DNA from 4 places in the Streptococcus sp. A69 genome. Region 1 is predicted to be linked to each of the others. Evidence: predicted binding sites of a transcription regulator. Region 1 holds the regulator's gene; each other region holds the start of a gene.
What was found. Region 1 encodes CtsR, which represses protease genes until heat stress. Its sites were predicted from a motif close to TTGGTCAAAAAAGGTCAAANA; they were not measured.
Positions count from the first base shown of each region.

Region 2: the regulator CtsR is predicted to act here: its motif matches at 1,158-1,178, upstream of AC4ME5_RS06870 (ATP-dependent Clp protease ATP-binding subunit).
Region 3: the regulator CtsR is predicted to act here: its motif matches at 669-689, upstream of AC4ME5_RS05415 (ATP-dependent Clp protease ATP-binding subunit).
Region 4: the regulator CtsR is predicted to act here: its motif matches at 742-762, upstream of AC4ME5_RS06785 (ATP-dependent Clp protease proteolytic subunit).

Region 1 is NZ_JBZUJU010000002.1:26,568-28,771, forward strand. It holds gene AC4ME5_RS04165 (ABC transporter ATP-binding protein) at 1-537, shown strand, start outside; gene AC4ME5_RS04170 (CtsR family transcriptional regulator) at 656-1,114, shown strand; gene AC4ME5_RS04175 (ATP-dependent Clp protease ATP-binding subunit) at 1,116-2,204, shown strand, end outside.
Region 2 is NZ_JBZUJU010000002.1:585,012-587,215, reverse strand. It holds gene AC4ME5_RS06880 (amino acid ABC transporter permease) at 1-555, opposite strand, end outside; gene AC4ME5_RS06875 (DUF1797 family protein) at 747-977, shown strand; gene AC4ME5_RS06870 (ATP-dependent Clp protease ATP-binding subunit) at 1,218-2,204, shown strand, end outside.
Region 3 is NZ_JBZUJU010000002.1:279,265-281,468, forward strand. It holds gene AC4ME5_RS05410 (Spy0128 family protein) at 1-520, shown strand, start outside; gene AC4ME5_RS05415 (ATP-dependent Clp protease ATP-binding subunit) at 969-2,204, shown strand, end outside.
Region 4 is NZ_JBZUJU010000002.1:566,284-568,487, forward strand. It holds gene upp (uracil phosphoribosyltransferase) at 25-654, shown strand; gene AC4ME5_RS06785 (ATP-dependent Clp protease proteolytic subunit) at 828-1,418, shown strand; gene AC4ME5_RS06790 (YlbG family protein) at 1,497-1,766, shown strand; gene AC4ME5_RS06795 (ABC transporter substrate-binding protein) at 1,855-2,204, shown strand, end outside.

The DNA of each region.
Region 1 (2,204 bases):
GAGGAAAATCCTAAGGGGCGCGTGAGTTATATGTTGCAAAAGGATCTCCTCTTGGAGCACAAGACGGTGCTTGGCAATATCATCCTGCCCCTTTTGATCCAAAAGATTGATAAGGCAGAAGCCATTGCTCGAGCGGATGACATCCTTGCGACCTTCCAGTTGACAGCTGTACGGAACAAATATCCTCACGAACTTAGTGGTGGAATGCGCCAGCGTGTGGCCTTGCTTCGTACCTACCTTTTTGGGCACAAACTCTTTCTTTTAGACGAAGCCTTTAGCGCCTTGGATGAGATGACCAAGATGGAGCTTCACGCTTGGTATCTGGAGATTCATAAGCAGTTGCAGCTAACGACCTTGATCATCACGCATAGTATCGAGGAGGCCCTCAGTCTCAGCGACCGCATCTATATCTTGAAAAATCGCCCTGGGCAGATTGTTTCAGAAATTAAACTAGATTGGTCTGAAGATGAGGACAAGGAAGTCCAAAAGATTGCCTACAAACGTCAAATCTTGGCAGAATTAGGTTTAGATAAGTAGAAAAATAGGGAGTCGGTGAAGATTATTCTTTACTTGCTCCCTTTTCCTTTTAAAAAATCAAAAATTTCGGTATAATAGTCAAAGATAGTCAAGGTTCAAAGAAGGAGTTTGATTTACTATGAGATTTAAAAATACATCAGATCATATCGAAGCCTATATCAAGGCAATTTTAGACCAGTCTGGTATCGTGGAATTGCAGCGGAGTCAGTTGGCGGATACCTTTCAGGTTGTGCCAAGTCAGATCAACTATGTCATCAAGACACGTTTTACGGAAAGTAGAGGTTACTTGGTTGAGAGTAAGCGAGGTGGTGGAGGCTACATTCGCATTGGGCGGATTGAGTTTTCCAGTCATCATGAGATGCTCCGCGATTTGCTTTACTCGATTGGTGAGCGAGTTAGTCAGGAGATTTATGAGGATATTCTCCAGCTTTTGGTGGAGCAGGACTTGATGACCAAGCAGGAAATGACCTTGCTGACTTCAGTAGCAACAGATCGTGTCCTAGGGGAGGAATCCTCAGTTGTCCGTGCCAATATGCTCCGGCAGCTATTACAAGAGGTAGATAGAAAAGAGAAGTAAGATGAATTATTCAAAAGCATTGAATGAATGTATCGAAAGTGCCTACATGGTTGCTGGCCATTTTGGAGCCCGATATCTAGAGTCTTGGCATTTGTTAATTGCCATGTCCAATCACAGTTACAGTGTGGCAGGTGCGACTCTAAATGATTATCCTTATGAAATGGACCGTTTAGAAGAGGTTGCGTTGGAACTGACTGAAACGGACTATAGCCAGGATGAAACCTTTACAGAATTGCCCTTTTCCCATCGTTTGGAGGTTCTCTTTGCAGAAGCAGAGTATGTGGCCTCAGTGGTCCATGCTAAGGTGTTGGGGACAGAGCATGTCCTCTATGCGATTTTGCATGATGGCAATGCCTTGGCGACTCGTATCTTGGAGAGGGCTGGTTTTTCTTATGAAGACAAGAAAGATCAGGTCAAGATTGCTGCCCTTCGTCGCAATTTAGAGGAACGTGCAGGATGGACTCGTGAAGACCTCAAGGCTTTACGCCAACGCCATCGTACGGTTTCTGATAAGCAAAATTCTATGGCTAATATGATGGGCATGCCTCAGACTCCAAGTGGCGGTCTAGAGGACTACACGCATGACCTGACGGAGCAAGCGCGCTCTGGCAAGTTAGAGCCAGTCATCGGTCGGGACAAGGAAATCTCGCGTATGATTCAGATTTTGAGTCGGAAGACCAAGAACAATCCGGTCTTGGTTGGGGATGCTGGTGTCGGGAAAACAGCTCTGGCACTTGGACTTGCCCAGCGTATTGCTAGTGGTGATGTGCCTGCGGAAATGGCCAAGATGCGTGTGTTAGAGCTTGATTTGATGAATGTCGTTGCGGGAACACGTTTCCGTGGGGATTTTGAAGAGCGCATGAACAATATCATCAAGGATATTGAAGAAGATGGCCAAGTCATCCTATTTATCGATGAACTCCATACTATCATGGGTTCTGGGAGCGGGATTGACTCGACTCTGGATGCGGCTAATATCTTGAAACCAGCCTTGGCTCGTGGAACTTTGAAAACTGTTGGTGCGACTACTCAGGAGGAATATCAAAAACATATCGAAAAGGATGCAGCCCTTTCTCGTCGTTTCGCCAAA
Region 2 (2,204 bases), 560 kb from region 1:
TACTGTCGTTGCACCATTCCACAACTCCATTACCCCAATCGCTGACAAGAGGGAACTATCCTTGATAATGGTGATAAATTCATTTCCCAGAGCTGGAAGAATATTTTTGATAGCCTGTGGCAAAATGACATAGCGCATGGCATTTTTGGGACGAATACCTAGAGAATATGCGGCCTCTAACTGTCCTTTCGGAACCGCATTGATTCCCGCACGAACAGTTTCTGAAACGTAAGCTCCACTGTTCATAGAGATAATCAAAATCCCTGGAATCAAACGAGACAAATCAACACCCAAAATCCCAACCTGAATAGTCGGAGCATTGATATGCATAAGAGCAAAGGCAATCATAATCTGAACCATCATCGGAGTACCACGGAAAATCCAAACATACACATTTGCAAACCAAACGAGCGGTTTAAAGCGTGATCGCTGAGCAAAGGCCAGCAACACACCTATAATGGTACCTAAGCAGACAACAAGGATGGAAATCAATACGGTAATCAGAGCACCATAGTTAAAATACGGTAAATACTTTGGTAAAAAAGAAAAATTCATATTCAGTCAACTTTCTATGTATTAGATTGTATGATTATAACATGAATTGAATTAAAATGCAATCCTTTTTCACCAATTTTAACAATTAACTTGATAGAATGGAGAAATAGAGAGAAATCACAGTTTTTTTCTAGTCAACTACCTCTTGTTTATGGTAAAATAGAAACGATAAGAAATGGAGGAGAATCAAAATGGAATCACATTTGGTTAGAATCATTAACCGCCTAGAAGCAATGACAAAAGATGGTGGAAATCTAAAACGTAATTTTGAACGTGAAGGTGTTGTTGTCGCAGAAGTTGCATACAGCCACGACGAAGAAAACGGATCACTCTTCACTCTTCGCGATGTAGAAGCTCGTGAAACCTATACCTTTGATAGCATTGATTTGATTGCAATGGAGATCTACGAACTCCTTTACTAATATACAAACAGCAGAGAGACCCCTGCTTGATGAATGAGAATCCTTTTTGTCACCACAAATGGGATTTTTTTTCTTACCTTCAAGTCGCTTAATCCTCCATAAATCCTTCTTTTAAAAATGACCACTTCCCAATCTTTTTACTTGCTTTACACCTTAATCATGCTATAATGAGAGTATAAAACTTTGACTATTCTTGACCTTTTTCTTAGGTCAAGAATACGAATGAAATGAGGTAGATGTATGCTCTGTCAAAACTGTAAAATTAACGACTCAACAATTCATCTGTATACCAATATCAATGGACAGCAAAAACAAATTGATCTCTGTCAAAATTGCTATAAAATTATCAAAACAGATCCAAATAATACCCTCTTTAAAGGAATGACTGACTTAAACAATCGTGACTTTGATCCTTTTGGAGACTTTTTCAATGATTTGAACAATTTCAGGGCTTCTTCAAATAACGTCCCTCCAACTCAATCCGGTGGGGGATACGGAGGTAATGGGGGATACGGACCTCAAAACCGCGGACCTGTTCAAACACCTCCTCCTAGCCAAGAAAGAGGGCTCCTAGAGGAATATGGTATCAACGTGACTGAAATAGCTCGTCGGGGAGATATTGACCCTGTTATAGGTCGAGATGAGGAGATTATCCGCGTTATCGAAATCCTCAACCGTCGAACCAAGAACAATCCTGTCCTTATCGGAGAACCAGGTGTTGGTAAAACTGCCGTTGTCGAAGGTTTAGCTCAGAAGATTGTCGATGGTGATGTTCCCCATAAACTCCAAGGCAAGCAGGTCATCCGTCTGGATGTGGTTAGTCTAGTTCAAGGAACAGGGATTCGAGGTCAATTTGAAGAGCGTATGCAAAAGCTCATGGAAGAGATACGCAAACGCGAGGACATCATTCTCTTTATCGACGAAATCCATGAAATTGTTGGTGCAGGATCTGCTGGCGATGGCAATATGGATGCAGGAAATATCCTCAAACCAGCCCTTGCCCGTGGTGAATTGCAACTGGTCGGCGCTACTACTCTCAATGAATACCGTATCATTGAAAAAGATGCTGCTTTGGAACGCCGTATGCAGCCTGTCAAAGTTGATGAACCAACTGTCGAAGAAACCATTATCATCCTCAAAGGGGTTCAAAAGAAATACGAAGACTACCATCACGTCAAGTACACAGACGCTGCTATCGAAGCTGCTGCAAATCTTTCCAATCGCTAT
Region 3 (2,204 bases), 250 kb from region 1:
AGGTAAAGTGGCCTTTGTTCGTTCATTCGAAGAAGCAGGTACTCACACTTATACCTTGGTTGAAAAAGTTGGTACTGAAGAGGGTATTGAATACGATAAGACTGAGCACACTGTGACAGTCACTGTAGTTGCGGATGGTCAAGGTCTCTTGACTGCGATTGTTTCGTATGCGGATGGTAAAGCAGTTGTATTTACAAATAAATACACTGTTCCAACACCAACGCCAGAACCAAATCCAAATCCAGCTCCAAATAATCCAGGAACAACGCCAGATCCAGCACCAACACCAGATCCAACACCAACACCGGATCCAACACCAACACCAGATCCAAATAAACCAGGAACAAAACCAATTGATCCAGGACAAAAAGAGGATCCAACACCAACACCTCCAGCAACTGAGGAAAAAGGTAAAGCTGAACTTCCAAACACAGGTGAAGCAACATCTATCTTCTCAGCAATTGGATTTGTAGTCTTGGCATTGAGCGGATTGGTATTCTTCGTAAAACGTAAAGCTTAAGCTTGCGTAGGAGAAACATGAAACTTGGTAAGTGAGAATATTCCTTCTCTCTTAAACTTGATAGAGAAAGTCTCTAGAAAATTCGTTTTCTAGGGGCTTTTTTCTGCTTCAAAAAAATTTTTTAAAAATAGTCAAATTTGGTCAAAAGTTATTGACTTTCCCTGACCAATGTGATATAGTAGAAACATAAGGAAAATGAATTCCTTAAATAGCTCACTTTCAAGAAATTAGTCTTTGAGAATGAGCTATAGAATCCCAAGAAAGGGGTGAGGCCTATGTTAAATCTAACAGACTTTGAAAAGAAAATGATAAAAGGCTTATTTAAAAAAGAAAAACCAGAAGTTATTCTTAGGGTAGCTAGTTAGCTAGTCTAAAATTTTTAAAACAAAGGTTAAAGATAGTCAATATCAGAGATCGCGTATAATTAAGAATAAACGAGGTAAGGAATATGAACAACAACTTTAATAACTTTAACAACATGGATGATTTATTTAACCAATTGATGGGTGGTATGCGAGGATATAGTTCTGAAAACCGTCGCTACTTGATTAATGGACGAGAAGTGACACCTGAGGAATTTGCTCATTATCGTGCAACTGGTCAATTATCAGGTAATGCAGAATCTGATGCGCAAATGCAACAACATGCTTCAGGTATGAAACAAGACGGTGTCCTTGCTAAGCTAGGTCGTAACTTGACGGCGGAAGCTCGTGAGGGCAAGTTGGATCCTGTTATCGGACGAAACAAGGAAATTCAAGAAACATCTGAAATCCTCTCACGTCGCACCAAGAACAATCCTGTACTTGTCGGAGATGCAGGTGTTGGTAAGACAGCCGTTGTCGAAGGTCTAGCACAAGCCATTGTGAACGGAGATGTTCCAGCTGCTATTAAGAACAAGGAAATTATTTCTATTGATATCTCAGGTCTTGAGGCTGGTACTCAATACCGTGGTAGCTTTGAAGAAAACGTTCAAAACTTAGTCAATGAAGTAAAAGAAGCAGGAAATATTATCCTCTTCTTTGATGAAATTCACCAAATTCTCGGTGCTGGTAGCACTGGCGGAGACAGCGGATCTAAAGGGCTTGCAGATATTCTCAAACCAGCTCTCTCTCGTGGTGAATTGACCGTTATTGGAGCGACAACTCAAGACGAATACCGTAACACTATCTTGAAAAATGCAGCTCTTGCTCGTCGTTTCAACGAAGTGAAGGTCAATGCTCCTTCAGCAGAGGATACCTTTAAAATTCTTCAAGGAATTCGTGATCTCTACCAACAACACCACAATGTCATTTTGCCAGACGAAGTTTTGAAAGCAGCAGTGGATTATTCTGTCCAATACATTCCTCAACGTAGCTTGCCAGATAAGGCTATTGACCTTGTTGATGTAACGGCAGCTCACTTGGCAGCTCAACATCCTGTAACAGATGTGCACGCTGTTGAACGGGAAATTGAGGCAGAAAAAGACAAGCAAGAAAAAGCAGTTGAGGCAGAAGACTTTGAAGCAGCTCTTAATGCCAAAACACGTATTGCAGAATTGGAAAAGAAAATCGAAAACCACACAGAAGATATGAAGGTGACTGCAAGTGTCAACGATGTGGCTGAATCTGTGGAACGTATGACTGGTATTCCAGTTTCACAAATGGGAGCATCAGACATCGAACGTTTGAAAGATATGGCTCATCGT
Region 4 (2,204 bases), 540 kb from region 1:
AAATTGAAAGAAGGAATTCAGAAAATGGGAAAAATTGAAGTCATTAATCATCCACTCATTCAACACAAATTGTCAATCTTGCGTCGTACAGACACTTCTACAAAAGCTTTTCGTGAGCTAGTAGATGAGATTGCAATGTTGATGGGATATGAAGTACTTCGTGATCTTCCACTTGAAGACGTGGAAATCGAAACACCTATCACAAAGACCGTTCAAAAACAATTGGCTGGTAAAAAATTGGCGATTGTCCCAATCTTGCGTGCAGGTATCGGGATGGTAGATGGTCTCTTGAATCTGGTTCCAGCAGCAAAAGTTGGACACATCGGTATGTACCGTGATGAAGAAACCCTTCAACCAGTTGAATACTTGGTGAAATTGCCTGAAGATATTGACCAACGTCAAATCTTTGTCGTTGACCCAATGCTTGCAACAGGTGGCTCAGCAATCTTGGCTGTAGATTCGCTTAAAAAACGTGGCGCATCCAATATCAAGTTTGTCTGCCTAGTATCTGCTCCAGAAGGAGTGAAAGCCCTTCAAGAAGCACACCCAGATGTAGAAATTTTTACTGCGGCCTTGGATGAACGCTTGAACGAACACGGTTATATCGTTCCAGGTCTTGGAGATGCTGGAGACCGCTTGTTCGGTACCAAATAAAATCCCAAAGTAAATATTGAAACTAGAAGTTCGTTTTTGACTTGAAAGGAGGTTGAGTTTTTGTTTCTGTTTAGAGAATAGAGCAAAAATTTGACCTTTTTTGACCAAAAAGATATAATAGTTCTGTATTGAGTCGTATGACTAAGAAAATTTAACATTAAAAGGAGAAATGAATGATTCCTGTAGTTATTGAACAAACAAGCCGTGGAGAACGTTCCTATGATATTTACTCACGTTTACTAAAAGATCGTATCATCATGTTGACTGGACCAGTTGAAGACAACATGGCCAACTCCGTTATCGCCCAATTGCTCTTCTTGGATGCCCAAGACAGTACAAAAGATATTTACCTTTATGTAAATACTCCGGGTGGTTCTGTTTCAGCTGGTTTGGCAATCGTTGATACCATGAACTTTATCAGGGCAGATGTCCAAACCATCGTGATGGGGATGGCGGCCTCAATGGGGACTATCATTGCATCAAGTGGAGCAAAAGGCAAACGTTTCATGCTTCCAAATGCAGAGTACATGATTCACCAACCAATGGGTGGTACAGGTGGTGGTACCCAACAAACCGATATGGCAATCGCTGCAGAGCACTTGCTTAAAACTCGTAAGACTTTGGAGCAAATTCTTGCAGATAACTCTGGTAAAACAGTTGAGCAAATTCATGTAGACGCAGAACGTGATTACTGGATGAGCGCCCAAGAAACACTTGAGTATGGTTTTATTGATGAAATCATGGTCAACAATTCTTTGAGCTAACCAAGCTAAAAAGCAAACTCGACGGGGTTTGCTTTTTTTGATATAATAGGAGAAGATTTCTTAGAAAGAGGATTTATCATGTTTGAAAAGGTCAATCGATCAGGATTAATCATCTATCTTTACTATAATCGGGATGCAAAGAAACTTCAGGAATACGGTGACATCTGTTACCATTCTAAGAAGCATCGTTACTTGCAGCTCTATGTTCCAACTGAGGAGTTAGATGACTTAGTAGAGAGATTAGGTAAGGAAAGATTTATCAAGAAAATTAGGCGGTGTCACATTCAAGAGTTAGAAACTCCCTTTGTTGGGAATCTCTATCGAAATGAAGAAAACGTTATCATTTAAAAAAAGTGAATAAAAAGGTTGACAATTTTCTGATAATTCGGTATATTCTTAACATACTATTTTTGAAACAACTATAAGGAGATTAAAAATGAAGAAAAAATTTGCCCTATCTTTTGTGGCTCTTGCTAGCATAGCTCTTCTCGCTGCCTGTGGAGAGGTCAAGTCAGGAGCATCAAATACAACTGGTAACCCAGTAGACGAAAAGACTATCAAAATCGGATTTAACTTTGAAGAAACAGGTGCCGTAGCAGCCTACGGAACATCTGAACAAAAAGGGGCCCAACTTGCCGTTGATGAAATCAATGCAGCAGGTGGTATCGATGGAAAACAAATCGAAGTTGTAGACAAAGACAACAAGTCAGAAACTGCCGAAGCAGCTTCTGTTACAACGAACCTTGTAACCCAATCAAAAGTGGCAGCCATTGTGGGACCTGCGAC